Regions from separate parts of the Rhizobium indicum genome, predicted to be linked through region 3. Evidence: predicted binding sites of a transcription regulator. Region 3 holds the regulator's gene; each other region holds the start of a gene.

Region 1 (7,812 bases), 610 kb from region 3:
AAGCTTCTTGACGCGGGCCTTCTCCGAAAGCCGGGTGTCGAGTGTGTCGTGGAACAGCCGGAAGATGGCGGCGGCGACGACGGGATATTTATCGAGCGTCGTTGCGATATAGTCTTGCGAATAGGCGATGCCGGCTTGGCGGAGATAACGGGCATAGGCGCGCAGCACGTTGGTCTCGCGTGCCGAAAGCCCGGCCGAAAGAATCAGCCGGTTGAAGCTGTCATTGTCGATCGTGCCGGCGAAGGCGGCGACGAAGGCTTCCTCGAGGGCGGCGCCGTAACGCACCAGATCGATTTCGCCACCATTGCGGGCCTCGAGCTCCATGTCGTGCAGCACGACGAGTTTCTTTTCTCCATCGGCGACCGGCACCCCGATGTCGAAAGTGCGTTCACTGACGACATTGAAGCCGAGATTCTCGAGAAGCGGCACGCGGCGCGACAGCGCCAGCTGGCCGCCGGCGTGGAAAATCTTCAAGGAAAGGATGGGGCCCTGTTCTTCCTGACGATGGTAGAACTGGATGCGCAGCGGTTCGCCGGCGGCGCAGGCACCGATATCGGCGAGGTCGGCCACGGTTTCCTCCGGCGTGAAGGAATCCTGGAAGGCCTGGTCGACGGATATCTTCGGGGCCTTGGCGCCTGACAGCGCCTCGAAACGGTCGTCCCAGCGGGCCGTGATCTCGCGGATCACCTGCTCGAGTTTTGCCTGCGGAATGCGTGGCGTCTTGCCGCCCGAGCGGCCGATGATGAAATGCACGCGCGCCACGCCGCCTTCCGGGAAAGCCGGGTAATAGGCGGAGACACGGCCGTCATAGACAGTCTTCAGATAGGTGCCGATCCGTTCGCGGACGATCGAATCATATTCCTCACGCGGCACATAGATGATCACCGAGACGAAGCGGTCGAAATGGTCGATTCGCGGCAGGACGCGGACGCGCGGCCGATCGGCCAAGTCGTTGATCTGTTCGGCAAAACTTGCAAGCAGCGTCGTGTCGATCTGGAAAAGATCGTCGCGCGGATAGGATTCCAGGGTGTTGTCGAGCATGCGGCCGGAATGGCTCATCGGGTCGAAGCCGAAATGTTCCTTCACCTTGTCGATCTTGGAACGCAGCAGCGGGATTTCCGAGGCGAGCGAGGTATAGGCCGTCGAGGTGAAAAGGCCGACGATGCGCAGCTCACCGGTGACGTTGCCCTCCGCGTCGAAGCGCTTGACGCCGACATAATCCATATAGGCGCGGCGATGGACGATCGATTTCACATTCGCCTTGGTGACGATCAGGAAGTCGGGGCCGTCGAGGAAGGCAAGGATCTCAGGCGTCGTCGTCACGGCGTCCTTGCCGGTGCGCAGCACGAGAACATCGGGGTTGGAAAGGATGCCGAGGCCAGCACCCTTGTCGCGCTCGACCCTGGCATCGGTCCCCTTGCCGGAATAGACATATTCCCGCATGCCGAGGAAAGTGAAATTCTCATCGCGCAGCCAGGTCAGGAAAGCGACGGCTTCGTCGCGATCGGCCTTCTTCCGGCTGGCGCCGTTGGCCGCAAGCTCGGCGATCACTCCGTCGATCTTGGAAAGCATCGGCTTCCAGTCGAAAACCGACAGGCGGACCTGTTCGAGGACTTTTTCGATGCGTTTGACGAGATCGGCGGCCTGGGCGGAATTGAGGGGCGCTATATGAAGCTGGATATGGCTGACGCGGTTGGCCGGATCGCTCGGGTGATCTGCGGAATACGTCGTCAGCGCCTTGCCCTTTTCCATGACAAGGATGGGATGCACGGCCATGAACAGGTCGCGGTAGGTGCTCGTCACTTCGCCCATGACCGATTCAAACAGAAAAGGCATGTTCTGGTCGGTGACTGAAAGCACCGAGACGGCGATGCCATCAGGCGTCACATCGGCAATCGTGTCGATGCCGACGCGGGGCGCCTTGCCGTTCCAGGCAGCAAGTTCCTTTGCCGAATGCACCGCGGAGAGCGCCAGCATTTCCGGTGTATAGAGTTCGAGATCGTCATTGCTTGCCCGGCCGAAGAGAATTTCCGGATCGAGATGCGCCTCGCCTGTCGCCTTGGCGATCTTGCGCGCGCTTTCGATCTGCTTTTCCCGTTTCGGATTGTTTCTGGCAGCCATGGATCGCCTCCCTCAATGTCTGATTTTTTGCAAGCTAGCAGAAGATTCTTCGAAAAAATCTCTAAAAGAGCGGTCCGAAGGATTGTTTTGACGCTTTTTTGGCGCGGGAAACGAGAAATTGTAAGAGATTTTCCGCTTTCTTCGCCAAGCGAAAGCGAAAGTCCCGTCTTCCGGTTTTTCGTTCCGCCGAACATTTCCACGCCCGCATGAAGAATGGTTGACAGCGTGGCGTCAAAAAGATCATCAAACGCGGTCATCATTCGGATCTTGGATATCATGTCGGAAAATGCAGCGGGCGCAGTCATCGTCATTTCCAGCCATGTGGTGCGGGGCTCGGTCGGAAACCGGGCAGCCGTCTTTGCGCTGGAGACGCTCGGTCATCCGGTCTGGGCCTTGCCGACCATCGTGCTGCCCTGGCATCCCGGCCACGGCCGCTCGACGCGGCTGACTTTTGCGGAAACGGATTTCGACGCGGCGATCGACGATCTGATCCGCGCGCCCTGGATCGGCGAAGTCAAGGCGGTGCTCTCGGGCTATTTTGGCAATGCCGCCCAGGCGCGCTCCGTCGCCCGGCTGATCGGTGCGCTGAGGCAAAACAATCCCGAGCTGCTCTATGTCTGCGATCCCGTCATGGGCGATCTCGGCGGCCTTTACGTGCCGGAAGCGACCGCTGAGGCCATTCGCGACCATCTCATTCCGCTCGCCTCGCTCGCAACGCCGAACCGCTACGAGCTCGCATGGCTTTCGGGGGCAGCCCTCGAAGACAACAGCGCGATCATGGAGGCGGCGCTCGCGCTCGGACCATCGCGCATGCTCGTCACTTCGGCGGTGCCGATGATGGCGGGTGGTACCGGCAATCTCTATCTTTCCGGCCGTCACGCCCTTCTTGCCGAGCATCGTGTTGTCGAGAACCCGCCGAATGGTCTCGGCGACCTCATCGCCGCCGTCTTCCTGTCGCGCCTGCTCTCCGGGATCGAGGACGAAAAGGCACTGCAGCTTGCCACCGCCAGCGTCTTCGAGGTGCTTGCGCGTGCCGTCAAGCGCGGCAGCAACGAGTTGATGCTGGCAAGCGATGCTTCCAGTCTTTCGACGCCGATGGCCATGGTGCAGATGCGCCGCCTCGTGCACCCGGCGCAGCGGCGGAAAAAATGACGCATCTGCCGATATGCTCATTTTGCAGTGCAGCAGTTGATCTTGTCTTCGGCGCGCGCTAATCCAGAAGCATGCAGCGTTTTCCAAATCCCCTTCTGGACGGCTATCGCAACTTTATGAACGGGCGTTATGCCGACGCCCGCGACAGGTATCGGCAGCTTGCCGAAAACGGTCAGAGTCCCCATACGCTTGTCATTGCCTGTTCGGACTCTCGCGCGGCACCCGAGCTGATCTTCGATGCCGGCCCGGGCGAGCTCTTCGTCATCCGCAACGTCGCCAACATGGTGCCGCCTTACGAGCCGGACGGTCATTTTCATTCGACCTCGGCCGCACTCGAATTTGCCGTGCAGGTGCTGAAGGTCTCGGATATCGTCGTCATGGGCCACGGCCGCTGCGGCGGCATCCGCTCAGCACTCGATCCGAATGCCGAGCCATTGTCGCCCGGCGATTTCATCGGCCGCTGGATGTCGCTGGTCAAACCCGCCGCCGAACAGATCCAGAGCAACGACGTGATGACAGCGGCCGAGCGGCAGACGGCGCTGGAGCGTGTCTCCATCCGCAATTCGATCAACAATCTCAGAAGCTTTCCCGACATCAAGGCGCTCGAGGAAGCGGGAAAGATTCATCTCCACGGTGCCTGGTTCGACATTTCGACCGGTGAACTCTGGGTCATGGACGCCGAGACACGCGACTTCATTCGTCCCGAAATCTAGGGACATGCCAGTTTATCAGTTTTTTAAGGATTGTTGTTAAGCTCGCCGTCAATTGGTCGCGCACGACCGACGTTTTGATCACCGTGGCGATTGGCGATGAAGTTCGAAACCATCAAAAGGGTTATCCTGGCCGCCATCATGCTGCCCTTCGTCTTCATGCTCATTGAAGGCGTCGTCGTCATACGTTCTTCGGTCAATCAATACTGGAACCTCGAAAAGGACCGGCAGTTCGCCGATGTGCTTGCCCGTGGCGGGTCGATCGCCGCAACGGAGATTCTGACTGAGATCGGCGCCACCCGCCGCTACCTCGCAGACCCCAGCAGCAGGACTGCCATCGACATGCAGCAAAGCCGGGTGACGCTCGATCGCGAACGCCACGCTTTTTATGCCAGCCTGCCCTCCCGCGATGCGCTCGACGAGGGGCTCGTCGGCGAATTATCGATTCTCAGCCTTGCCTACAGCCGCATCGTCGCGGCGCGCAGCGCCGTAGACCAGGGGCGTTATACCGGCAGTGATCCCGGTTCCATCTACTGGTATGCGGCTCTCAAGCAGCTTGCCGTCGTCGATGCGCTTTCGCCGCTGATCAGCGATCCGGTGCTGCTTGAGAAATCCAACCAGCTGATGGGTATCCTGCTGACCTATTACGGCGAAAGGCTGATCACCGGGATCGGCACCCGTTATCTCAACCAAGGGGCTTCCGCCAGATTGCCGGTGGAGCTTTTCGTACAGGGCAAGGTCATGCTCGGCGAGGGCATGGATCACATGGTTTTCCATTCCTCCGCGCCGGTCGTGCGCCACATCGTTGCTTATCTCGGCCGCAGCAGCCAGGTAAAGGCGAATGCGATCACCGATGCCATTCTCGCCGGATCGCGGCCGACACGCGCCGTGCATGACGTCTGGGCCGCCGCGCAGAGCGAGCGCATGACCTTCCTGCAGCAGAAGATGATCGAGGCCGCAAAGGATATTCATGAGACCGGCGAAAGCCTTTCGACGCGCTCGCACATACACCTGACACGGATCCTGGCGCTGTGTGCCGGCCTGCTGATACTCGCCACATTGGTGCTGCTGCTGGCGGCAAAGGGCCTGCGCCTGATCGACCGGCTGACCCAGGATCGGGAGACGCTGGTGGGCGAGTTGCGCAGCGCCGCCCAGACCGATCTTCTGACCGGCCTTTACAACAGGCGCGGCTTCGAGGTCGCCGCATCCGCACTTCTCACACAGGCCGAGCACGGATCACGCTGGATTTCCGTCGTGCTGTTCGACCTCGATCATTTCAAGAAGATCAACGACCTTCACGGGCATGACGCCGGCGATGCCGTGCTCCGGCATGTCGCGGGCGTCGCGCGTGAGAATTTTCGTTCCTTCGATCTCTTGGTGCGCCATGGCGGCGAGGAGTTCCTGGCGCTTCTGCCGGATTCGACGCCTGACGATGCTGCAATCGTTGCCGAGCGTGTGCGGCTGGCGATCGAGGCGGCGGAAATCCCCCTGCCGAGCGGCGATGTTCTCAAGGTGACGGCGAGTTTCGGATGCGCCGGACGGGCAAATGAAGCCACCAACCGGAACTTCGAGGATCTGGTCAAACGCGCCGACCTGGCGCTTTACGCCGCCAAGGCCTCCGGCCGCAATTGCGTCGTCTCGGGACCAATCATCCAGGCCCCGGTGCAGGAGGAGCGACGCAAGGCGGCTTCCGGCGGCGGCTTTGATTCCCGCAAATGAAAAACGCCGCATATCGCAGCGGCGTTTTCGCGTATTCTATCGGGCCTATTTGCCGTCGATCTGCTGACCGATATAGGCGATCGCCTGCTGGTAGACGCTGGCGGCGTTCCAGCCCTGGATGGCGACGAAATTCGGCTCTCCCGGCTGATAGCCGGCGCCGGCGCGCCAGCCGTGGCCCTTGAGGAAATTCGCCGTCGAGGCTAGTGCATCGGCGCGGGAACCGACCATGTCGACGCGGCCGTTGCCGTCGCCGTCGGCGCCGAAGCGCACGACATTGCGCGGCAGAAACTGCGTCTGGCCGATTTCACCATGGGCAGCGCCCTTGGCCTGTGGGCTCAGATAACCCTCGGAGACGAGCTGGAGTGCTGCATAGAGCTGGTCGGTGAAATATTGCGAACGACGGCAGTCATAGGCAAGGGTCGAAACAGCCGACAGCGTATGCTGGTTGCCCATGTAGCTGCCGAAACCGGTCTCCATGCCCCAGATCGCAATCAGCGGGCCGGCCGGAACGCCGAAACGGCGCTCGATCGAGGCAAAAAGCGCCTGATTGGCGGCCTTCATGCTGCGACCGCGGGAGATGATCGCGGCACCGCCGCGCTTCTGCATGAAAGCGTCGAAGGAGAGCTTAAAGCTCTTCTGGCCGCGGTCGGCGGCAATCGTCGGCCTGTTGTAATTGACGTTGGCGAAGGCGCGGTCGAGGACCGAGCGGCTGACGCCGTTTGCCGCCGCTTCCTGCTTGAAGTCGGCGACCCATGCACCGAAACCGCTGCTATTATTACCGCATTGAGCGCCCTGGGCCGCTGCCGGCAGCGCGTGGAGGACGCCCGCCATCGTCAACGCCGCCAGAAAGAATGTTGTCATGCGCATGAGAAACCCCGCTTCCGATCTACTGAAGCGCGCCGCGGCCGATCGGGGCCATTCGACGCGCTCAAAGTCTTCGTTCTGTTCATGTCGCTGTCCCGAACCGCTGCACGGTTTTGGACGGCATGCTTTGGCTTGACGCCGGGCAGAATGCCAGCCGAAGGCGATCTTGTCACGACCACCTTTTTCAGCAAGCGCTTATGGACAGAAGCGTCCACAATTCGGCAAAAAGCCCTGCCTCATCATCAGCAGGGCTTTAGCATATTATGGTTTACAAATGGTATCAGGCAGCCTGCTTGCGCGGCTTGACGAGACCACGATTGACGAGCAGCTCGGCGATCTGGATGGCGTTCAACGCAGCGCCCTTGCGCAGATTGTCGGAGACCACCCAGATGTTCAGGCCGTTTTCGACCGTCGCATCCTCGCGGATGCGCGAAATGTAGGTCGCATCCTCGCCGGCGGATTCATAAGGCGTGATGTAGCCGCCATCCTCGCGCTTGTCGATGACGAGGCAACCCGGTGCATCGCGCAGGATGTCGCGGGCCTGGTCGGCGGTGATCTCGTTTTCGAATTCGATGTTGACCGATTCCGAATGACCGATGAAAACCGGCACGCGCACCGCGGTGCAGGTCACCTTGATCTTCGGGTCGAGCATCTTCTTCGTCTCGGCCAGCACCTTCCATTCTTCCTTGGTGTAGCCGTCCTCCATGAAGACGTCGATATGCGGGATGACATTGAAGGCAATACGCTTGGTGAATTTCTTGTTCTCGATCGGATCGGCGACGAAGACGGCGCGTGTCTGATTGAAGAGCTCGTCCATGCCGTCCTTGCCGGCGCCGGAGACCGACTGGTAGGTCGAGATGACGACACGCTTGATCTTGGCGAAGTCGTGCAGTGGCTTCAACGCCACCACCAGCTGGGCGGTCGAGCAATTCGGATTGGCGATGATGTTGCGCTTGGTGAACTGGCTGATGGCATCCGGGTTGACTTCCGGCACGATCAGCGGCACGTCGGCGTCGTAGCGCCAGGCCGAGGAATTGTCGATGACGATGCAGCCCTGCTGGCCGATCTTCGGCGAGTACTTCTTGGAGACCTCGCCGCCGGCCGACATCAGGCAGATGTCGGTATCGGAGAAATCGTAATTCTCCAGATTGGAGACCTTCAGCGTCCGGTCACCGTAGGAAACCTCGGTGCCCTGCGAACGCGAGGAGGCGAGTGCCACGACCTCATCGGCGGGGAAGCCTCGCTC
Region 2 (7,812 bases), 1.8 Mb from region 3:
CATGCCGCGCGCCGTCGTGCGCATGCTCTTCAGGATGAACGGGTTGAGGTTGTCGAAGGTGCCAACGACGCCGTAGGTGATCTTGCCGCCCTTTTTCACGTCGGGATTGACGTAAGGGAAGTGTTTGTAGTCCGGCGGCAATGCCGGCTCGCCATGCATCGCGATGCCGTGCAGCGGCTCGGCAGCGACAGTGCCGCACAGCAGCGAGAGGACGAGGGGAACGACAATCCGGAGCATTCGGCAATCCTTGATCCGTGAAAACGGTGCATGATTCACGCGAAGATTATCATGGGGTCGACCGATTCCCACACGGAACGGCGATTTCTTTGGCATCGCGACGAAATGCACCTCAAATTGCCAAAGAAATGCTGGATATCTTGAACGCTGCGATGTAACAGGTGAACCCGAAGTTTCGGGGTCATGCATTTGCCTTATTTTTTTAAGAGGTGGAGTGCCGAACGACCCGATGGTTGGGGCGGCAAGACGCTGCCCCGAACGGATATCAGGAGACGGAATTCGTTATGATGTTCAAGTCTGAAAAGAAAATGCGGGCAGCGCTGTCCGTTCTGGCAGTGGTGTTCGGCGCTTCGGCTCCGGTCTCCGCCTTCGCACAGGATGCGGCGGCACAGGCTCCGGCCGATGCCCCGGCACAGGCCGCAGGAGCGCCGAAGCTCGGCTGGTACAAGACCTGCAGCAAGCAGGAAGACAACGACATCTGTGTTGTCCAGAACCTGATCCTCGCCAATGGCGGCCAGCTCGTCACGGCCGTCGGCCTGATCTCGGTTTCCGGCAAGATCAACCGCAAGCTCCTGCAGGTCTCGGTTCCCACGGCACGCCTCGTTCCTCCCGGCGTCATCATGCAGATCGATGGCGGCAAGGGCCAGAAGCTCGACTACGCCGTCTGCCTGCCGGACAAATGCACTGCCGAAATTCCGCTGACCGACGCGATGATCGCCAGCCTCAAGAAGGGCAGCGACGTGATCTTCACCTCGATCAATTTCCGTCGCGCCCCGAACCCGATCAAGATTTCGCTTGAAGGCTTCACCGGCGCTTATGACGGCGAACCGGTTTCCGAATCCAAGCTCGCTGAAAGCCAGCGCAGCCTGCAGGACAGCATGCAGAAGAAGGCCGAGGAAGCTCGCAAGAAGCTGGAAGACGCCCAGAAGGCAGCCAAGGCGCAGTAATCCTGCCATCATTTCTAGACAGAAACCCGGCTTTGCGCCGGGTTTTTTGTTGCCCAAAGAAATGGCCTCGCCGGGAGTGCGAGGCCTGGTTTCTGCGGTCGGGCATTCGATCTAGTGGGCGAAGCTCATCTTGGGTTTGAACTGCCCTGACGGGGCCTGATCGAAAATCTGGTAGATCTGCGGGTTGCGAAGCGGCGTGCCGCTTTCGTCGTTCATCAGGTTCTGCTCGGAGACATAAGCGACATATTCGCTTTCGTCATTCTCGGCGAGCAGGTGATAGAAGGGTTGGTCCCTGCTCGGGCGCACCTCGGCCGGAATGGAATTCCACCACTCCTCCGTATTCGCGAACTCCGGATCAACGTCGAAGATGACGCCGCGAAACGGAAATACCTTGTGCCGAACCACTTCGCCGATACTGAACTTTGCTACTCTTTCTTTCATGGTACGACTTCCTTTCATCACCAAATTTGGTGATTGGTGCCGCGCAAATCAAGATTTTGCACGCCGTTCGTCACATGAACGTCATATCCTCGCCATTTGCCGTTCATGACCTGGGAGGCGAAAGCCCCGGCGGGCCGGGACTTTCTGTGTTCAGGCCCGATCAGGCCGAATAGTACATGTCGTATTCGACCGGATGTGGCGTCATTTCGAAACGCATCACCTCAGCCATCTTCAGCTCGATGAAGGCATCGATCTGATCGTCGTCGAAGACGCCGCCGGCTGTCAGGAACTTGCGGTCCTTGTCGAGGCTTTCGAGCGCTTCGCGCAAGCTGCCGCAGACGGTCGGGATCTTCTTCAGTTCCTTCGGCGGCAGGTCGTAGAGGTCCTTGTCCATGGCCTTGCCGGGATGGATCTTGTTCTTGATGCCGTCGAGACCGGCCATCAGCATGGCAGCAAAGGCGAGATAGGGATTGGCGGTCGGATCCGGGAAGCGGACTTCGACGCGCTTGGCCTTCGGGTTGGAGCCGAACGGAATGCGGCAGGAAGCCGAACGGTTGCGGGCCGAATAGGCAAGCAGCACAGGGGCTTCGTAACCCGGGACGAGGCGCTTGTAGGAGTTCGTCGACGGATTGGTGAAGGCGTTGATCGCCTTGGCATGCTTGATGATGCCGCCGATGTAGAACAGGCAGCTCTCGGAAAGGCCGGCATATTCGTCGCCGGCAAAGGTCGGCTTGCCGCCCTTCCAGATCGACTGGTGCACATGCATGCCCGAGCCGTTGTCGCCGAAGATCGGCTTCGGCATGAAGGTCGCCGTCTTGCCGTAGGCGTTGGCCACCTGGTGCACGACATATTTGTAGATCTGCATCTTGTCGGCGTTGCGCACCAGCGTATCGAACTTGATGCCGAGTTCGTGCTGGGCGGCAGCGACTTCATGGTGATGCTTTTCCACGACGACGCCCATTTCGGAGAGCACCGTCAGCATTTCCGAACGCATGTCCTGGGCGCTGTCGACGGGGGGAACCGGGAAATAGCCGCCCTTGACGCGCGGGCGATGGCCGAGGTTGCCGGTCTCGTAATCGGTATCGTCATTCGACGGCAATTCGGTCGAATCGAGCTTGAAGCCGGTATTGTAGGGATCGGCCTTGTACTTGACGTCGTCGAAGACGAAGAATTCGGCTTCAGGGCCGACGAAGACTGTATCGCCGATGCCGGATGCCTTGAGGTAGGCTTCGGCCTTCTTGGCGGTGCCGCGCGGATCGCGGTTATAGGCCTCGCCGGAGACTGGATCGAGGATGTCGCAGACGATGACCATGGTCGACTGGGCGAAAAACGGGTCCATATGCACCGTTTCGGTATCGGGCATCAGCACCATGTCGGACTCGTTGATGGCCTTCCAGCCGCCGATCGAGGAGCCGTCGAACATCACGCCGTCAGCAAACATGTCTTCGTCGACGCAGACAACGTCCATCGTCACATGCTGCAGCTTGCCCTTCGGGTCGGTGAAACGCAGATCGACGAACTTTACGTCGTTCTCCTTGATCTGCTTCAGAATTTCGCTTGCGGTCGCCATTAATGAGTTTCCTCCGATTTGCGATGACGGTGTAGGTCGGCGGTGACGGTAACGGACTTTGCGCGATTGGCAAAGTGGTCAGATGGCATCGATGCCGGTCTCGCCGGTGCGGATGCGGATAACCTCTTCGACGTTGGAGACGAAGATCTTTCCGTCGCCGATGCGGCCGGTCTGCGCCGCCTTGCGGATCGCATCGATAACGGCCTCCGCGTTCTCGTCGGCCAGTACGACCTCGACTTTGACCTTCGGCAGGAAATCGACGACGTATTCAGCTCCGCGGTAGAGTTCCGTGTGGCCCTTCTGACGGCCGAAACCCTTGGCTTCCGTGACCGTGATACCCTGCAGGCCAACTTCCTGAAGGGCTTCCTTCACTTCGTCCAGCTTGAAAGGCTTAATGATCGCTTCGATCTTTTTCATGAGAAAATGTCTCTCCGCTTCTCTTGTTATGGCAGGAATTTTCCCGCTCGCCGGATATGATGCAGATATCGTGCCAGTTTGAAATCCATCTTATCGAAAAAAGGCGTCGATTCTGCCAAAACCGGCGCGTTTGCGGGGAATTCTATGTGGTTTTGGTGGCGGAACAGTTGGAAAAACATTGTCTCCGATCAAAATCACATCCGAAACCGAAAAACTCATGTATTTTCGCAACTGCGAATACACGTCACGATGAGATTAAAATATAGGCAAATGCCTAAATAGAGTCCTTCTCTTTGGTGTTTCAGGCGGTTGTTTTTTAGGCGTTTTTTGATTGAATAGGATGATGAACAAACATCTGTCCGATCTTCTTCTCACGCCTGCCGAAATGGCCGCTGTCGACGCGGCTGCGGCCGCATCCGGCATTGACTCCTTCGGCCTGATGGAGAGGGCAGGTGCCGCGGTCGCGGCTGCTGCTCTGCGCCTTCATCCCGGAGCGTTGCGCTTCGTCGTCTTCTGCGGACCCGGCAACAATGGCGGCGACGCCTATGTCGCCGCACGTCATCTGCAGGGGAGCAGGGCGAGGGTGGCGCTCTTCCACGTCGGCGATCCCTCCAGGCTGAAGGGCGATGCCGCCCGCGCCCGGGCCGGTTGCGTGCTCCAGGGGCAAAACCTCGACCTCTACCGGCCGGAAAACGGCGACGTCGTCATCGATGGCCTGTTCGGGGCGGGGCTTGGCCGCGAAGTGTCGGCCGATGTGCGCGCGCTGATCGGCCGCGTCACCGAGGCCGCTATTCCCGTGCTTGCCATCGATCTGCCCTCCGGTCTTGATGGTCGCACCGGCAAGGTGCTGGGTGCCGCCTTCCGGGCCTGCAACACCATCACCTTCATGACCCGCAAGCCCGGCCATCTGCTGATGCCGGGCAGGGAGCTTTGCGGTGAATTGGAGGTCTTCGACATCGGTATCCCCGCCCGCATCGTCAGGGCTGAGGCAAGCGGCGTCATCGCCGAGAACACGCCGGATGCCTGGAAGGGTGCGCTGCCGGCCGAGCAACTGGAAACCCACAAATACAAGCGCGGTCATCTGGTCGTCTTCTCAGGTGAGGCCGACAAGACGGGTGCGGCGCGCATGTCGGCGATCTCGGGCCTTAAGGCCGGCGCCGGCCTAGTGACGATCGCCGCCCCCCGCGCGGCGATGGCCGCCAATGCCGCGCATCTGACCGCCGTCATGCTGCATGCCATCGACGACGAGGCCGACCTCGGCGACTGGCTCTCCGACAAGCGGCTGCAGACCTTCGTCCTCGGCCCCGGTTTCGGCATCGGCGCCAGGGCGCGCGGCTTCGTCTCGGCCCTTGCCGATCGTCATCTGGTGCTCGATGCCGACGGCATCTCCTCGTTCAAGGACGATCCGCAGCAGCTGTTTGATCTTTTCCGGGGTGAGCCGCGTCTGGTGCTGACGCCGCACGAGGGTGAATTCGCGCGGCTCTTTCCCGATATCGGCGGCGACGATGGGCTCGGCAAGGTGGACAAGGCTGTGGCCGCCGCCCGCCGCGCCAATGCCGCGATTATCTACAAGGGCGCCGATACCGTCATCGCAGCATCTGATGGACGTGCGCTCATCAATACCAACGCTCCCGTCTGGCTTGCCACCGCCGGTTCAGGCGACGTGCTTGCCGGCATCATCGGCGGCTTGCTCGCCCAGGGCCTACCGGCCTTCGAGGCCGCGGCTGCCGGCGTCTGGCTGCACGGCGAGGCCGGCCAACGCGCCGGCAAAGGGCTGACGGCGGAGGAACTCGCAGCCGAGGTATTGCCGCTTTAGCGCCGCCGCATCATCTTTCACCTCGAACGCAGAAGCAATCCGCACCGTCGGTCTGGCCGTGGCGCGCGCTGCGTTGTTTTACCATTGTAAATGCTGCCGATGTGTCAGTTGAGTGACGGTTTTATTTGGAATTTTTAGAGCGACATCGATCAACCAAAGAATGTCCTGCGGCGAGAATCAGAAACCCGCAAAACTAAACTGTCATTAAAATGTTAATGAATGGAAATACTTAGTGGTGGCAGGAATTCCTGTCGGCTGGACCACGGGTTCGTACAGCGGGTCCTGAGCCGATCTGGTTTGAATTCTGATCGAAGTGCGCAGTCAACGGTTGCGAGGGGAAGCGCCGATGGAACGTTTTTTTCGGCAAGTCCACAGAGTGACGACCGCCGCCGCCGGCTTTGCCGGACTTGCGGCAGTTGTGGCATCACTCTTCATCGCTCCTGCAGCCAGGGCCGAGCCCATTCGCGGCGCCGGCTCCACTTTCGCGGCACCCATCATCGCGAAGTGGGCGGAAATCTACGAGAAGGCGCGGATGGATGACGGCGACTTCAGCTCACCCGACTGGACGGTAGACTACGAGCTCGTCGGTTCGCTGGCAGGTCTGATGCGCCTTGATCAGCCGGAGCTGGGTTTCGCTGCGACCGATGTGCCTGTTTCCCATGACGAGCTTTTAAAGCATGGCCGCCAGCAGTTTCCGATCGTGCTCGGCAGCGTGGCGATTGCCGTTAACCTTGACGGTATCGACAAGGGCCGTATCAACCTGACTGGCCCGCTGCTTGCGAATATCTATCTCGGCAAGATCCAGTCGTGGGCTGACCCTGCCATCAAGGCGATCAACCCGGAGATCAGCCTTCCCGATCAGAAAATCAGGCCGGTTACCCGCAAGGACGGATCAGGCACCACCTTCATGTTCACCGAATTCCTGTCCTCGGCAAGCCCGGAATGGAAGGCGGCACATGGAGCGGATACGCTGATCGCGTGGCCTGTGGGGACGAGTGTCGAGGGAACCGGGGATCTCATTCGCGCGGTGCAGGCAACCAAGGGGGCGATCGCCTATGCCGATTTTGGCCAGGTCGAGCGTGCAAACCTGCCCTATGCCGCTGTTCAGAACAAATCGGGCCAGTTCGTAAAACCGGGACCGGATGGCGTGCGGGCTGCCGCCAGCACCGCCTCATGGGATGAAGCGAAAGATTTTTCGGTGTCGCTCACGGATCAACCGGGAGAGGCGGCCTATCCGATCAGCGGGGCGACATTTGCTGTCGTTCCAATGACGGGACAGGCGCCCAATCGCTATCGCCGCGTGCATGATTTTTTCCGTCTGGCGTTCGAGACAGGCAGCAAGGATGCCGAGGTGCTGGGCTATGTGCCTTTGCCGCCGCAGCTCGTCAGTCAGATCGTCAAATACTGGCTGAAGCAGGATGCATCCGCGAGCCAGTAATTCCTTTGCGCGCATACGCGGTCGGGACATCCCCGACCGTATGAAATCGGACATGTGAGACGCGGGGGCGTCGTTGAAAGCGCGCCATTTTGGCGCCAAGGGGGTAAGGCGTAATGAACATCGACATTTTCAAGGATATTCTTGTGCCTGTTATCGGCGGGCTGGGGATATTCATGCTCGGTCTGGAGTTCATGTCGAACGGCATCCAGGCACTCTCCGTCAACAAGATGCGCGCATTTCTCGCGAGAGCCGCAGGCACGCCGATCAAGGGCGTCATCGCGGGAACGCTCATCACCGGTGTCATCCAGTCATCGACGGCAATGACGGTCATGGTCGTCGGCCTCGTCAATGCCGGCGTTGTCGGATTGCGTCCGGCGATCAGCGTCATCATGGGTGCCAACATCGGGACGACGCTCGGAAACGGCCTGATCGCCTTGCCGCTCGGTCCTCTTGGCCTGATCTTTGCGGGCGTTTTTTCGCTGGTCTACTGCTTTGCCAAGAGCGAGCGAATCCGCAACGTCGCACTTGCCTGCATGGGCTTCGCGCTGATTTTCTACGGTCTCAATTTGATGACCGGCGGCCTTCGGCCGCTGCGCAACATTCCGGAGGTCATGGACGTTCTGTCGACGCTGACCGCCGACTCCTATTATAACCTGATCAAATGCGTGCTGATCGCCGCCGGCGTCACTGCGATGATCCACTCCTCGTCGGCGACGATCGGTATCGTCATGGGGCTCGGAGCGGCCGGTGTCCTTGACTGGACGACGGCGGTTGCCTTCTCGCTGGGTGCGGATCTCGGAACCACGATCACCTCCTGGATTGCCTCGCTCAATCTGTCGAAGAACGCCAAACGCGCTGCCTATGCCCATATGTCCTTCAATATTATCGGCGTCTGCATCACTGTGCCCTTGTTCTTCGTCTCGATCGACGTTCTGGCATGGGCGAT
Region 3 (7,812 bases):
TTACGGGGAGAGGGTTAGGGTGAGGGGCAGCCGTCCATGCGAACTGAGCCTATTCCGCCGGCTGAAGCTCGGCCGGCTCAAAGCGATAGGTGGTCGAGCAGAATTCGCAGGTGACGGCGATTTCGCCGTTTTCCTGGCTGGCCTCGATCTCTTCGGCCGAAAAACCCTTCAGCACGCCTTTAATCTTGTCGCGCGAGCAGCTGCAGCGGTCGAAGACGGCGCGCGGTTCGTAGACGCGAACGCCGCGCTCGTGGAACAGGCGGAACAGCAGCCGCTCGGTGCCGACAAGCGGATCGGTCAGTTCATCGGCGTCGATGGTCTCGACCAGCGAACGCGCTTCGAGCCAGGCATCGTCCTCGCCATGCGGGCGGCTGCCGGTATCGCCGTCGCCGCCGTGGAGATCCGGCTGGCGCATGCGCTCCGGCGCTTCCGGCAGGAACTGGGCGACGAGGCCGCCGGCCCGCCAGCGATGGCGTGGCTTGCCCGTATCGTCACGGTCGAAGAGTTCGGCCGCGGCGAGGCGCACGCGCGTCGGGATCTGCTCCGACTGGCGGAAATAGACGCCGGCAATTTCTTCCAGCGTGGTGCCGTCGAGCGGAACGATGCCCTGGTAAGGCTGGCTGAACTTGCCCTGGTCGATGGTGAAGGCGAGCACGCCCTTGCCGAGCAGTTGCTCCGGCTCGGTTTCACCCGACTCGATCGCCTTGTTGAGCAGCGCCTGATCGAAACGGGCATAGGCGCGGACATTTTCCGGCGTCGAGAAATCGGCGACGAGAAGATCGACCGGGCCATCGCCCTTGGTCTGCACCGTGAACTTGCCGTCGAACTTCAGCGAGGTGCCGAGCAGCACCGTCAGCACGACGACTTCGGCAAGCAGCCGGGCAACGGGTGCGGGATAATGATGACGCTCGAGGATCGCATCGAGCATCGGGCCGAGCTGGACGGCGCGGCCGCGCACATCCAGCCCCTCCACCTGGAAGGGGACGACATGGTCATCGCCGGCGAAATCAAACTGGCCGAGGGCGGCTGCAGCTTCTGCCATGGCTTTTCACTCCTAGTTTCAGAGCGATGGGCCAGCGTGCCCTTCGCTCACGCGGTCGCGAGTCTGTCTCTCGCGACGTCCGATTATGGTTCAGATCGCGCCCAGGCACCAAGCAAGAATCGACTTCTGCGCATGAAGACGGTTTTCCGCCTCATCGAAGACCACGGATTGCGGACCGTCGATCACTTCGTCCGTCACTTCCTCACCGCGATGAGCGGGCAGGCAATGCATGAACAATGCATCATTGCCGGCTTTGGCCATCAAGGCCGCGTTGACCTGATAAGGCTGGAAGACATTGTGACCCCGGGCCCGATGTTCCTGATTCATGGAGACCCAGGTATCGGTCACCACGCAATCGACGCCGGCGACCGCACGGTCGGCATCATGGCAGAGCATGATTTCGGCGCCCTCATTGCGGGCCCAGTTCAGATAGTGATCCTTGGGCTCCGAGCCAAGAGGCACGGCCATGTTCATGCGATAGCCGAAGCGCGCGGCACCCTCGACCAGCGAATGCAGCACATTGTTGCCGTCGCCGGTCCAGGCGATGGTCTTGCCCTTGATCGGGCCGCGATGCTCTTCGAAGGTCATGATATCGGCCATGATCTGGCAGGGATGGGTGTCATCCGTCAGCGCATTGATCACAGGCACGGTCGCATGCTGGGCCAGCTCGACCAGCCTGGAATGCTCGGTGGTGCGGATCATGATCGCATCGACATAACGCGACAGCACCTTGGCGGTGTCGCCGATCGTCTCGGCGCGACCGAGCTGCATCTCGGTGCCGGACAGGAACAGCGTTTCGCCGCCGAGCTGGCGCATGCCGACGTCGAAGGAGACGCGGGTGCGCGTCGAGGGCTTTTCGAAGATCATCGCCAGCATCTTGCCGGCGAGCGGCTTGTCGCCCAGACCTGCCTTGAAGGCCTGCTTGCGGGTGAGCGCATCGTTCATGATGGTTCTGAGATCGGCTGATGTGACCGCCGAAAGATCGAGGAAATGTTTAGGGCTCATATCGTCTTCTTACCTGTGCTGCGCCCGAAGGCGGCAATCTCTTCAAGCCGTCTTCTTGACCTTGGAGGCGCGAATGCTCTCGGCGGCGCGTTCGACGCGGGCAAGACCCTCGCGGGCTTCCTCGGCGGTGACGACGAGCGGCGGAAGAAGGCGGATGACATTATCGCCGGCAGGCACGCCGAGCAGATGGGCGGCGCGGATTGCCTGCAGCAGCTCGGCTGAGGGAACGGCAGCCTTGATGCCGAGCAACAGCCCCTCGCCCCTGATATCCTCGATCACATCGGGATAACGATCCTTCAGCGAGGCTAGGCCCTGGCGGAAGACAAGTGCGACGTCGCGCACCTGCTGGAGGAAGCCATCGGCAAGGATGATGTCGAGCACGGCGCTGCCGACGGCCATGGCAAGCGGATTGCCGCCATAGGTCGAGCCATGGGTGCCGGCCTTCATGCCGGAGGCGGCCTCGGCCGTTGCGAGGCAGGCGCCGAGCGGGAAACCGCCGCCGATGCCCTTGGCGACAGCCATGATATCGGGTGTGATGCCCGACCATTCATGGGCGAAGAGCTTGCCGGTGCGGCCGACGCCGGTCTGGACCTCGTCGAGGATCAACAGCAGGCCGTTGTCGTCGCAGAGCTGGCGAAGCGCCTTCATGAACTCAGGCGTGGCGGGGCGAACGCCGCCCTCGCCCTGCACCGGCTCGATGAGGATGCCAGCCGTGGCATCGGTAATCGCGGCGCGGACCGCTTCGATATCGCCGAAAGCCACCTGATCGAAACCCGGCGCCTTGGGGCCGAAGCCTTCGAGATATTTCTCCTGGCCGCCGGCGGCGATCGTCGCCAGCGTCCGTCCGTGGAAGGCGCCTTCGAAGGTGATGATATGGAAGCGCTCGGGATGGCCCTTGGAAAACTGATAGCGACGCGCCGTCTTGATCGCGCATTCGAGCGCCTCGGCACCCGAGTTGGTGAAGAACACCTTGTCGGCGAAGGTGGCGTCCGTCAGGCGTTTTGCCAGACGCTCCTGTCCGGGGATCTCGTAGATGTTCGACAGGTGCCAGACCTTGTCGGCCTGCTCCTTCAGCGCGCCGACCACATGCGGATTGCTGTGGCCGACGGAGGTGACGGCGACGCCGGCGCCGAAATCGAGATATCGCTCGCCAGTTTCGGTGATCAGCCATACGCCCTCGCCTCGCTCGAACCGCAGCGGGGCACGAGAATAGGTGTCATAAAGCGGCGCGGCTTCAGCCATGGCGCGATCTCCATCAAAGTTGCCGGGCAATGACTCCGGCTAAGGAAACCAGGCCCGAAAAATCAAAAATGCCGCCTTGCGGCGGCGAGTGGCACTATTTCCTTTTCGCGCTGCAATGTCAACAAAACGGCGCCCTTAGCGTATGCAGCACAGGTGTACAGCGGCATTTTCAGTCTTCAACAGGCATTATTGCAGAAATGACACGCAGGGGCAGCAAGTTGGGGAAAACTACGAATTCGATTCATCCGGATTCATGCGACTCTTGTCACGGAGTCAGGCTCACACTAGGTTAAAGATCAATTACTAGACTGCATGCGGCGGAACTAGTCACCAAAATTGATCAAGCGTTTCTTGTTTCGGAGCTCCCGGGACAACGGTGAGGGATTCTGCCATCACCAACGCAAAAGGTGGAGACAGGGCATGAACTGGACAGACGAGCGGGTCGAGAAACTCAAGAAACTTTGGGCCGAAGGACTGAGCGCCAGCCAGATCGCTGCGCAGCTTGGCGGGGTCAGCAGAAACGCGGTCATCGGCAAAGTGCACCGGCTGTGCCTTCCCGGCCGTGCCAAGGCCGGCGGCACCAACACCGCGGCGCGAACGCCGAAGCGCAATACATCGGCGCCGCGCGCGCCGAACTTCGCCTCTCGCATCACCACCCGCACCGTTACCCGCCAGCAGGGCGCGACGATGCTGAAGGAAGAGATCGAGATCGAGATCGAAACGATCGAGGAAATGGAATACGTGCCAAGAGGCAATGTGGTGGTGCCGATTTCGCGCCGCCTCGGCCTGACGGAACTGACCGAGCGCACCTGCAAGTGGCCGGTCGGCGATCCGCTGAAGGACGACTTCCATTTCTGCGGCTGCGAGTCCCCCGACAATTCGCCCTATTGCAGCTATCACCAGAAGCTTGCCTACCAGCCGGTCAACGAACGCCGCCGGGCGGCAGCGCGGGCCAGCTGAGCGGGCTGACCATTGCTAGAATGCAGAAAACGGGCCGATTGGCCCGTTTTTTTATGCGCGGATGGGAGCGCTTGGGTGTTCAGTTCGTTGAGAACGCCGACTTGCCCTCATCCGGCTGCCGCCACCTACCAGGGTCGAGCCATGGGTCTCGACCTTTCCTTCGGTTCTCAAGGGGCGAAGTGACATGCCGCAACATCTCGATTCCCTCTTCTCCCCTCGGGGAGAAGGTGCCCGTAGGGCGGATGAGGGGGCCAGGGAAGCCGGTCTTTCTTACAACGCCATGCGGGTTTCGACCGCGTTGGCGTCGTTTCGATCGTGGTCAGGGCGCAGCCATTCGGCATGTGGGATAGGTTATCACGGAAAGAGTGTGCCGTGTGGCCCCCTCATCCGCCTGCCGGCACCTTCTCCCCGAGGGGAGAAGAGATTGTGCCGCAACCCTCTCCGTCCCCACCAACCCTTTCGCAGGGCACGTCCCTTGCCCCTTTTACGGGGACGGGGCGAGACGAGTGGCTTAACCCTGGCAGGTTAGGACATTCGCGCGAGCGGCTTTGTCAGCAGGCTCAGATGGAAGCCCTCAGGCTTCCATCGAATAACCGGCGCCGCGGACGGTGCGGATGACGTCCTGCATGTTGGAGAAATTCAGCGCCTTGCGCAGGCGGCCGACATGGACGTCGACGGTGCGCTCGTCGACATAGATATCGTGGCCCCAGACGCCGTCGAGAAGCTGCGAGCGGGAGAAGACCCGGCCCGGCGACGACATCAGGAATTCCAGGAGGCGGAATTCGGTGGGGCCAAGGCGGACTTCGCGGGTCTTGCGATGGACGCGATGGGTCTCGCGGTCGAGCTCGATATCGCCGCACTTCAGCACCGTCGACAGCACCTCGGGGCGGGCGCGACGTAGCATCGCCTTGACGCGGGCAACGAGCTCGGGGGTCGAGAAGGGCTTGACGACATAATCGTCGGCGCCCGTCGACAGCCCGCGGACGCGCTCGCTCTCTTCGCCGCGCGCCGTCAGCATGATGATTGGCAGGCGCTCGGTCTCCGGCCGCATGCGCAGGCGCCGGCAGAGCTCGATGCCGGAGACACCCGGCAGCATCCAATCGAGGATGAGAAGATCGGGCGTGCGCTCCTGGAGCCGCATTTCGGCTTCGTCGCCACGAAGGATGGTATCGACCTCGAAGCCTTCCGCTTCGAGATTGTAGCGAAGAAGCACGCTGAGGGCTTCCTCGTCTTCAACAACTGCAACTCTCGGGATCATGCGTGTCGGTCTCCTCGCGCATGATCCTTAAACCAGGGTGATTTAAGCAGTGCATCCTGCGCAAATTCAAAAATTGGCTGCGACCTCTTTGCGCGCCCGGACGGGCGCGCACGCAATTGACTGTGCGGGCGGTTATTCGGTGACCGCGCCGACGGTGTTGGCGCTGTCATCCTTCGGACGATCACCTTCCGGCTGCGCGCCTGTCGCCATGTAAAAGATCGTCTCGGCGATGTTGGTGGCATGGTCGCCGATGCGCTCGATGTTCTTGGCGCAGAAGAGAAGATGCGTGCAGCTGGTGATGTTGCGCGGATCTTCCATCATGTAGGTCAGGAGTTCGCGGAACAGCGAGGTGTACATCGCGTCGATCTCGTTGTCGCGTTCACGGATCGCATTCGCCTTGTCGGCTGAACGATTGGTGTAGACATCGAGCACTTCCTTGAGCTGGACGAGCGCCAGCTCGGACAGATGCTCGAGGCCGCGGGCAAGCTTGCGGGGAACGCCGGTGCTTTGGACGGCGATGACGCGCTTGGCGGTGTTCTTGCCGAGGTCGCCGACGCGTTCGAGATCGGCGGCGATGCGGATCGAACCCATGATTTCACGCAGGTCCGAGGCCATCGGCTGACGGCGGGCGATCGTGACGATCGCCTTGTCGCCGATTTCGCGTTCGGCGTGATCGAGGATCACATCGTCCGAGATGACCTTCTGCGCCAGCGCCGTATCGCCGTTGACGAGGGCGCGCACGGATTCGCCGACCATCTGCTCGGCCAGGCCGCCCATTTCGGAAATCCGCCTGGACAGGAACTTCAGATCATCATCGTAGGCAGAAAAAATATGTGTCGATGCCATGGGGCTTTATCCTCGAATAACGGGAAGGCTTGGTGTCGCCAAAATCAACCGAAGCGACCCATGATGTAGTCCTGGGTGCGCGGATCGTCGGGATTGGTGAACATCTTGTCGGTGTCGTTCTCCTCGACGAGGTTGCCGAGGTGGAACATGGCGGTGCGCTGCGAGACACGCGCGGCCTGCTGCATGGAGTGGGTAACGATGACGATCGTATAGTTCTCGCGCAGCTCGTGGATCAGCTCCTCGACCTTGGCGGTGGCGATCGGGTCGAGCGCCGAGCAGGGCTCGTCCATCAGGATGACTTCCGGGCTGACGGCGACGGCACGCGCAATGCAAAGGCGCTGCTGCTGGCCGCCGGACAGGCCGGTGCCAGATTCATGCACGCGGTCCTTGACCTCGTTCCAGAGACCGGCGCGCTGCAGGCTGGTCTCGACGATCTGATCGAGGTCGGCCTTCGACTTGGCAAGGCCATGGATGCGCGGGCCGTAGGAGACGTTTTCGTAGATCGTCTTCGGGAACGGGTTCGGCTTCTGGAAGACCATGCCGACGCGGGCGCGAAGTTCGACGACGTCGATATCGGGATCATAGACATCGTCGGTGTCGAGGGTGATCTTGCCGGTGACGCGGCAGCCGTCGATCGTGTCGTTCATGCGGTTGAGGCACCGCAGGAAGGTCGACTTGCCGCAGCCGGACGGGCCGATCAGGGCGGTTACGGTGTTTTCGCGGACGTTCAGGTTCACATCGAAAAGCGCGCGCTTCTCGCCGTAGTAAACCGAGACATCCTTTCCGATCATCTTATACGGGACGTTGCTCATCTTGTGATCCAGCGCCTTTTCAACTGCAGCTTCCGTCAACATGTTCATGATGTGTAACTCCGTTTACCAGCGGCGCTCGAAGCGACGACGCAAGAGGATGGCGCCCATGTTCATGACGATCAGGAACAGGAGCAGGACAATGATGGCACCCGAAGTACGCTCAACGAAGGCACGTTCTGCCTCGTTGGCCCACATATAGACCTGTACGGGCAGAGCCGTCGAGGGATCGAGCGGTGTCGTCGGCGTGTTGGCGACGAAGGCGACCATGCCGATCAGGAGCAGCGGCGCGGTTTCGCCGAGCGCGTGCGCCAGGCCGATGATCGTGCCGGTCAGGATGCCGGGCATGGCGAGCGGCAGCACATGGTGGAACACCATCTGCATCTTCGAAGCGCCGAGGCCGAGCGCTGCGGCGCGGATCGACGGCGGCACGGCGCGCAGTGCCGCACGCGTCGCGATGATGATCGTCGGCAGGGTCATCAGCGTCAGCACCAGGCCGCCGACCAGCGAGGCCGAGCGCGGCAGGCCGATGAAGTTGATGAAGACGGAAAGACCGAGCAGGCCGTAGACGATCGAAGGAACCGCGGCGAGGTTGTTGATGTTGACCTCGATCAGGTCCGTCAGCTTGTTCTTCGGCGCGAACTCCTCGA
Region 4 (7,812 bases), 380 kb from region 3:
CACCACGTCGTATTCGCCACGCACCGTCAGCGGTCCGCGGGCAAGCCGGGCCATGATATCTTCATGCGTCTCGCGTCCGCGCGCCTCCAGCCGACCGGCGAGCACTTCGGGGCGGGCGGTGACGTTGATGACTTTCAGCCGCGGGAAGGCGGCCTGGAAGCGGTGAAGCGCGGAGCGCGAGCCGTTGGCGACGACGACATGGCCTCTCGACAGCGCTACCGAGACCTCGGCCGGAATGCCGTATTTCAGGCCGTGCGCTTCCCACCAGACGGCGAAGGAGCCTGACTGCTCCATGGAGGCAAAACCTTCGAGGGAGACGGAAAGATGGTCTTCACCGCCGGCGTCACGGTGACGGGTGATGACCCGGCGGACGAAATGCACATTGTCGCGGCCCTTGAAACGCCGGGCCGCGAGGTTCATCAGCGTGTCCTTGCCGGCACCGCTCGGTCCGACGACGACGACCATGATGCCGCGCTCGGCTCCGGCTCCGGGGTGGGGTTCGTGCGGCATCATGCGACACGGCGTCCCTGGCGCCAGACGGAGCGCGTCACCGGCACGCCGTGCGAACGATGGACGCGGACAAGATCGGCGCGCAGCCCCGTTGCGATCCGGCCGCGGTCATCGAGGCTGACGGTACGGGCGGGCGTCGACGTCACCATGGCGATCGCCTTCGGCAGGCTGATGCTCTCCACCTCGTCGGCGAGGATGAAGGGCGCATGCAGCAGGCTGAGCGGTACGTAGTCGGAGGAAAGCACGTCGAGCACGCCCATCTCGGCAAGGTCGCGGGCGGCGATATTGCCGGAATGCGACTTGCCGCGCACGATGTTCGGCGCGCCCATCAGCACGCTCATGCCATGTCCGTGCGAGGCCCGGGCGGCGTCGAAGCTGGTCGGGAATTCGGCCAGGCGCACGCCGTTGTCGATCGCCTCGTCGACATGGGAGAGCGTCGCATCGTCATGGCTTGCCACGGTAATGCCGCGCTCGGCGCAGACCTTGGCAATGGCGTTGCGATGCGGCGTCGAATTGCGCGCCGATTCTGCCTGGCGCTTGGCGACGAAACGGGCAAAAGCCTCGTCGCTCAGGCCCCGCTTCTTCTGGTAGTAGAAGATATATTGATCCATCGTCTGGAATTGCCGTTGGCCGGGTGCATGATCCATCAGCGAGACGAGCCGCACATGCCGGTCGCTTTCGAAATCGGCGAAATGTTCGAGCACATTGTCGGCCGAGACCTCGCAGCGCAGGTGGATGAGGTGCTCGGCGCGCAGCCTGCCTTCCGTCTCTGCCGACTGAATGGCATCGGCCATCTCGCGCATCTCGCCATGTTCGAAGCCGCCATCCTCGTCCGCCCCCATGCGCAGGCAGTCGAACACCGTGGTGATGCCTGATGTGACGATCTGGGCGTCATGCGCCTGGATGGCGGCGGTCTTGTTCCAGCGGATGCCGGGACGCGGCTGATAATGGCCTTCGAGATGATCGGTGTGCAGCTCGACAAGGCCTGGAATGATGTAGTCGCCTTCAAAATCTTCGCCGGCTACCGAGTTACCCTCGGAGATATCGGCGATCTTTCCATCGCGGATGAGGATCGAGCCCGAGAGGATGTCGTCCTCGAGAACGATGCGGGCGTTGGAAAACACGGTCTCTTTGCTCATGTCGTCAGGTCTTTCAGCTTTTGGCACCGGCAAGCGGCAGCCAGGAATGAACTTTGAACGGGGCGCCGCGCGTCTCCTCGATGAAGACGGCAAGGCCGGAAATCAAAAGCGGCCGGCCGGTGAAATCGGCAAAACGCTCGGTCAGGATCGCTTTCATCACCTCGGCGCGTGTCTCGGGCACCTGGCCGCTCAGCGTCATGTGAAAGCCGAAATCCTCCATGACGTAAGGATAACCCCAGCGCTGCAGATGAGCGCGCTGGCTGTCGCTGAGCTTCTCCGGGTTGCGCCGCGCCATGTCGGCTTCGGAAAGCGCTGCGCGGAACGGTTCGAACGACCTTACCACCTTCGCGGCGAAATCCTGAAGAGGTTGATGAAGAGAACCGGGAACGAGGGCAAAAAAACGGCCGAGTTGCCCAAGCACGAGTTCAGGAATCTCGAAGGCTTGCGTGCGCTGGGCAAAATCCTCGGCAACGGTCATGAGATCTTTCTCGGTGACGGAGGAGGCGAGCGAAAACGGTGCCTTGATCGTGGCGTGAAAGCCGTAGCGGCGGGGGTCGGCGGTGAGCTCGAACTGTTCTGCAGCACCCAGCTGCTCATATTCCGGTGCAGGATAAGTCTCGCCGGTGAAAGCATTGCGGCCGAGCCAGAGCGAGGCCGCGCCGGTCAGGGGATCATCCTTCGGCGGCGAGAAATAGAGAGCGTAGCGCAAGGCTTTTATCCTGGGGATCGTCCAAACGGGGGAGCGCACTGTGCAGTGATTTGGCGGCGAACCGCAAGCAGGCTCCCGGCTAAAAGATTTCCGTGACAGAATGATGATGGCGTCAGTTCGTCAGTGGCCCTTTTTTCCCATCACGCGCGAACGCAGCGCATTCGAGAGGTTGTCGAAGGCGAAGACCACGAGGAGGATTAGCAGGACCATATAGGCGACTTTGTCCCAGTCCGAATTGGTCTTCATGGATTCGAGCAGCTTGAGGCCAATGCCGCCCGCACCGACGGCGCCGATTACGGTTGCCGAGCGGGTATTCGATTCCCAGAAATAGAGCGATTGCGAGATGAACACCGGCAGGACCTGAGGGATGACGCCATAACGTTGGACGGCCACCGGTGCCGCGCCGACCGATCTCACGCCCTCACGCTGCTTGTCGTCGATGTTCTCAAGCGCTTCGGCATAGACCTTTCCGAGCGCGCCCGTATCGGTGAAGAAGATCGCCGCGATGCCTGGAAGCGGCCCTGGGCCGAATGCACGGGTGAAGAACAACGCCCAGATCAGCATGTCGATCGAGCGCAGGAAATCAAAGAGCCGCTTTGTGCCCCAGTTCGCAGCGCGGCTGCGCGTGATGTTGCGCGCGGCGATGAAGGCAAGCGGGAAAGCGACCAGCGTGCCGAACAGCGTGCCGACAAAGGCCATGACCAGCGTCTGCATCAACTTCGACAGGATGTCGCCATGCTGCCAGCTTGCATTGTTCAGGAAGTTGTCCAACGCCAGCGAGGCATTGGACTGGTTCGGATCGAGTCGTTCGCCGGAGAACATCAGGCCGACGACCTCAGGCAGGCTGCGGCCCCAGAAGGGCGAATGCGTATCGAAGAAGAAGTTTGCCCAGCCGAGGAAGCGGCGCTGGACATAGACCTGGTTGGTACGGATTTCCGCCTGTCCCGCGAAGCCGTAATAGACGTTCACCTTGTTGTCGTCTTGCTCCATCTGGGCAGGTGCATCGGACGGCAGGGAGGCACGATCGCGGGTGATGGTCACGGGATAGAGTTTGCCGTCGATATAGACGTCGACTCGGCTCGGCGTCACTTCCATGCGGTTGCCGGCGCTGCCGAAGGTGACGGTGTATCGGCTGCTGTCGGCATTGGGCTTCAGCCAGTTGATATCGGCGCCCTCGGGATACTGGCGGCGGCTCGTCCATTGGGGGACGACCTGGTCGTTCTGGAAACGCAGGCGCGGCTGGGCGCGCCAGGAATACCAGTCCTGGACATAGATCGCCGCGCGGTCCCAGTTGCCGTTCACGAAGGTGGGGATGACGTTGAAGAAGGCGAAGCAGAAGGCAAGGTAAACGAAGACCGCTGCTGAAATGAGGAGCAGACCCCAGCGCTGCATGAAGCTGCGATGGAAGACGTCCGGATAGGCGGAAAGCAGTCGTTCGCGCTCGGCGGCGTTGATGGTCGGAACAGAGGACATCAGGCTGCTCCCTGTCCGAATTCGAGGGACTGCTTGCCGATCAGCCGGCGGCGCAGCCAGGCAGAGAATTGGTCGACGCAAATGACGGTGATCAGCAGCAGGATGATGATCGCATAGGTCTTGGCAGCATGGTCGCGTCCGATCGACAGGCTGAAGACCTCGCCTATGCCGCCGCCGCCGACGGCGCCGATAATAGTCGAGGCGCGCACGTTGATCTCAGTCCGCAGCAGCGTGTAGGAGACGAAGTTCGGCAACACCTGCGGCAGGATCGCGAAGCGCACGCGCTCCAGCCAGCCGGCACCGGCGGCGCGCAGGCCTTCATCCGGCTTCATGTCGGCATTCTCGACGACTTCGAAGAACAGCTTCCCAAGTGCGCCGACAGTATGGACCCATACCGCGATGATCGCCGAAATCGGACCGATCGACAGGATCGCGGCGAGAAGACCGGCGACGACGATTTCCGGGAAGGCGCGCATGATTTCCATGATGCGCCGCACGACCCAGCGCGTCACGCCAGCACCGACCAGATTGGTGGAAGCGAAAAAGCAGAGCAAGAACGCGCCGCTCGCACCGAGAATGGTGGAGACGATGGCGATGTTGAGCGTGATCGCGAGCTGGTAGAAGAAATTCGGGATGTAGAAACTATCGGTGATCCAGACGCGGTCGCTTGTATAGTCGTATTTGATCGAACCGTCGGAGAAGGGCGACGGCAGGTCGAACATGGCGCGGAAGATCTCCAGCGGACTGTCCGGCACGAAGCTCTTCATGAAGTCGAAGAAATAGGGAAGGCGCTCGAAGAACTTGCCCGAATTGGCACTGTTGGCGAAGTCGAGCGAGGCGCCGAGGATGATCAGGAAGACCACGATTGAAACGACGGTATAGATCCGCCGCGTTCGAACCTGGCTCTGATAATGATCGAGGATGGTGCGGGAGCCCTCCTGCAATTCACTCAGAGAGTCCGCGCCGGCCGAGTGCGCCATATGTGGCTTCCTTCTTGAAAAAACGGCGGCATCATCATGATGCCGCCGCAAGACTGTTCAGACTGAGGATCAGCCGCCGATAACGGCCTTACGGGCGTCGATGATCGTCTGGTAGAAGCTCTGGTCGACCGGCGCCCAGTCAACGTAGCCGCCGCCCGTGAACGATTCGAAGCAGCTCTTGTCTGTCTTCGGCAGTTCGGCGAAGTAGGTGGTAACCTTCTTCTGGAGGTCGGCCGGCAGCTTCTGGGAAACCATCAGCGGACCGTTCGGGATGAGCGGCGACTTCCAGACTTCGACGATATCGTCCATGTCGAGCAAGCCCTTGGTGACCATCTGGTGCAGGTTGCCGGAGGAGTAGCCCTGCGCCCAGTCGCCCTGACCGGAACCGAAGGTGGTACCGACGTCGAACTTTTTGTCGAGAACGCCGAGAACGAGGTTCTCGTGGCCGCCGCCGAAGCCGGTTTCAGAGAAGTACTGCTTGACTGGAGCGCCGGTGTCCTTCGGAAGGGCAACGTTAGGAACAAGGTAGCCGGAGGTAGAGTCCGGATCAGCGAAGCCGAGCTTCTTGCCCTTGGCGTCGGCGAGCGTCTTGATGCCGGAATCCTTGCGGGCAACCATGATCGAGTAATAACCGGTCGAACCGTCGGCCTGCTTGGTGGTCAGAACCGGGGTGACGGCGTTTGGATCCTTGATATAGATCGCGGCGTAAGAGGCGGCGCCCATGACGGCGAGGTCGATCGTGCCGCCAAGGAGGCCCTGGATGACGCCGTTGTAATTCGGCGATGGGAAGAGCTGAACTTCGGAAACGCCGGTGGCAGCGATCAGGCCCGGCTTGACGCACTCGGTGCGGCGAACCTGGTCGGCTTCGTTTTCACCGCCATCGAGACCGATGCGGAGGACCTTGACGTCCTGGGCAGCAGCATTGCCGGCGAGGGCGGCGACGGCGATGGTTGCCATCAGGATCTTGCGGAATGCAGACATGGAAGTCTCCTTTTGTGACATGGTTTGTTTGTCAGTTATTTTTCCGACCGTTGTCCCGTCGGCCGGAAACGGGTCAGTGCACGGCGGCTGCTTTGGCCACCCTGCCGGATGAGACATCCTCGGCGCGGCGTTTGGATTCGAGGCTGGTCGAGGTGAGCGTTTCGTCGATGCCGGCGCCGTCCTTGTCGGTCCCGTAGATTTCCTTCACCGCTTCGGCGGTCAGCTCCGAGGGCTGGCCGTCGAAGACGACGCGGCCGCCGGCCATGCCGACGATGCGCTCACAATAGTTGCGGGCGGTGTCGAGCGTGTGAAGGTTGGTGATGACGGTGATGCCCTCGCGCTCGTTGATATCGCGCAGCGCATCCATGACGATCTTGGCGTTCAGCGGATCGAGCGAGGCGATCGGCTCGTCGGCGAGAACCATTTTCGGGTTCTGCATCAGCGCCCGGGCGATCGCCACGCGCTGCTGCTGGCCACCGGAAAGCGTGCCGGCTGCCTGCAGCGCCGTCTGCTCGATGCCGAGACGTTCGAGTGCTGCGATGGCATGTACGCGTTCCTCGCGGGTGAAGATGTTGAGCAGGCTCAGAAGCGTCGAGCGGTGGTTGAGGCGGCCGAGCATGACATTGGTGAGAACGTCGAGGCGCGGCACCAGGTTGAACTGCTGGAAGATCATCGCGCAGTCGCGCTGCCAGTTGCGCAACGCCTGGCCGCGAAGCCCGGAGACCTCGACACCGGCGAAATGAACGGAGCCGGAGCTCGGCTCCTGAAGGCGGTTGATCATGCGCAGCAGCGTCGACTTGCCGGCGCCGGAGCGCCCGATGATGCCGACCATCTGGCCCTGGGGAATGGCAAGCGTGACGGAATCGACAGCGAGCTTTTTTCCGAAACGACGTGTGACATTCTTCAGCTCGAACATCATGCTCTTCCCTTGCGATCCAGGCCTTGATCAGCATCGCATTAGTCTCGCTTGATGAACCTCGCATGTCATATTTGTGTAAGTCCTGTCACAATTCTTCGCCCCTATATCGGGGGTTTTAACCGCCGTAGCGGGACAGGAAATCTTCCGCGTCCAGGTTGCGAAAATCCTCGAGCGCCTGGCGCAGCCGGTCATGCTCCCAGTCCCACCACGAAAGCCTGTCCATCCGTTCGCCGACCTCTCTTGGAAAGCGCTCGCGAATGAGTTTGGCCGGTACGCCGCCAACGATCGTATAGGGCGCGACGTCCTTCGAGACTACGGCGCCGGCTCCGATCACCGCGCCGTTGCCAATGTTGACGCCCGGCAGAATGGTCGCCCCGTGGCCGATCCAGACGTCGTTGCCGATCGTCACGCGGTTTGCGCGCCGCCAGGCGAAGAAGTCCGTTTCCACGTCGCCGTCCGGCCAGTAGTCGGCGGCGCGATAGGTGAAATGATGCAGTGTCGCGCGCCAGGTCGGATGGTTGGTGGCGTTGATGCGCACGGCGGCGGCGATATTGACGAACTTGCCGATCGTCGCACACCAGACGGAGCCATCCTGCATGATGTAGGAATAGTCGCCGAAGCTGGCCTCGCTGATGCGGCAGCGTTCCGAGACCTCCGTATAGCGCCCGAAGGTGGATTCGCTGACGGTTGCCGTTTCATGAAAATAGGGCTCGATACCCAGCTTGCGGCTCATGCAGCGATCTTTCTGGGTGAGAACTGCTGGACGTCGAGGATGCGGTCGGCGACGGCTTCGCGCACTTCTTCGTCGTGGAAGATGCCGAGAAGGGCCACACCCGCCTTCTTCTTTTCCGCGATCATGCCGACGACGACGGCACGGTTCCTGGCATCGAGCGAGGCCGTGGGCTCGTCAAGAAGCAGGATCGTGTGCTCGGTGATGAAGCCGCGCGCGATATTGACGCGTTGCTGCTCGCCGCCAGAGAAGGTTGCGGGCGGAAGCTGCCAGAGCGTTTCCGGCAGATTGAGCCTGGCAAGCAGGGCGCCCGCCTTTTCCCGTGCCGTGACGGCGTCCTCGCCGCGTGCCACCAGCGGTTCGGCAACCAC

Evidence for each region. Region 3 encodes PhoB, which activates phosphate uptake and scavenging genes when phosphate is short. Its sites were predicted from a motif close to TGTCATNNANCTGTCAT; they were not measured.
Region 1: FFM53_RS13435 (NAD-glutamate dehydrogenase) is a predicted target of PhoB. The motif match lies at 2,328-2,344, and genes of this name have one in related genera.
Region 2: pstS (phosphate ABC transporter substrate-binding protein PstS) is a predicted target of PhoB. The motif match lies at 5,530-5,546, and genes of this name have one in related genera.
Region 4: phnC (phosphonate ABC transporter ATP-binding protein) is a predicted target of PhoB. The motif match lies at 6,775-6,791, and genes of this name have one in related genera.

What each region holds. Positions count from the first base shown of each region.
Region 1 covers NZ_CP054021.1:2,716,073-2,723,884, forward strand. Annotated here, with positions in the region: gene FFM53_RS13435 (NAD-glutamate dehydrogenase) at 1-2,121, opposite strand, end outside; gene pdxY (pyridoxal kinase PdxY) at 2,398-3,273, shown strand; gene FFM53_RS13445 (carbonic anhydrase) at 3,345-3,986, shown strand; gene FFM53_RS13450 (GGDEF domain-containing protein) at 4,083-5,702, shown strand; gene FFM53_RS13455 (lytic murein transglycosylase) at 5,748-6,569, opposite strand; gene FFM53_RS13460 (aspartate-semialdehyde dehydrogenase) at 6,847-7,812, opposite strand, start outside.
Region 2 covers NZ_CP054021.1:341,779-349,590, reverse strand. Annotated here, with positions in the region: gene FFM53_RS01670 (extracellular solute-binding protein) at 1-237, opposite strand, end outside; gene FFM53_RS01665 (invasion associated locus B family protein) at 522-1,184, shown strand; gene hspQ (heat shock protein HspQ) at 1,296-1,625, opposite strand; gene glnA (type I glutamate--ammonia ligase) at 1,786-3,195, opposite strand; gene FFM53_RS01650 (P-II family nitrogen regulator) at 3,274-3,612, opposite strand; gene FFM53_RS01645 (NAD(P)H-hydrate dehydratase) at 3,956-5,428, shown strand; gene pstS (phosphate ABC transporter substrate-binding protein PstS) at 5,775-6,866, shown strand; gene FFM53_RS01635 (Na/Pi cotransporter family protein) at 6,980-7,812, shown strand, end outside.
Region 3 covers NZ_CP054021.1:2,105,598-2,113,409, forward strand. Annotated here, with positions in the region: gene FFM53_RS10450 (Hsp33 family molecular chaperone) at 50-1,042, opposite strand; gene argF (ornithine carbamoyltransferase) at 1,133-2,047, opposite strand; gene FFM53_RS10460 (aspartate aminotransferase family protein) at 2,090-3,289, opposite strand; gene FFM53_RS10465 (GcrA family cell cycle regulator) at 3,710-4,249, shown strand; gene phoB (phosphate regulon transcriptional regulator PhoB) at 4,824-5,507, opposite strand; gene phoU (phosphate signaling complex protein PhoU) at 5,640-6,353, opposite strand; gene pstB (phosphate ABC transporter ATP-binding protein PstB) at 6,398-7,213, opposite strand; gene pstA (phosphate ABC transporter permease PstA) at 7,229-7,812, opposite strand, start outside.
Region 4 covers NZ_CP054021.1:2,487,106-2,494,917, reverse strand. Annotated here, with positions in the region: gene phnN (phosphonate metabolism protein/1,5-bisphosphokinase (PRPP-forming) PhnN) at 1-513, opposite strand, end outside; gene FFM53_RS12465 (alpha-D-ribose 1-methylphosphonate 5-triphosphate diphosphatase) at 510-1,649, opposite strand; gene FFM53_RS12460 (DUF1045 domain-containing protein) at 1,663-2,358, opposite strand; gene phnE (phosphonate ABC transporter, permease protein PhnE) at 2,479-3,831, opposite strand; gene phnE (phosphonate ABC transporter, permease protein PhnE) at 3,831-4,811, opposite strand; gene phnD (phosphonate ABC transporter substrate-binding protein) at 4,881-5,792, opposite strand; gene phnC (phosphonate ABC transporter ATP-binding protein) at 5,866-6,708, opposite strand; gene FFM53_RS12435 (DapH/DapD/GlmU-related protein) at 6,827-7,444, opposite strand; gene phnL (phosphonate C-P lyase system protein PhnL) at 7,441-7,812, opposite strand, start outside.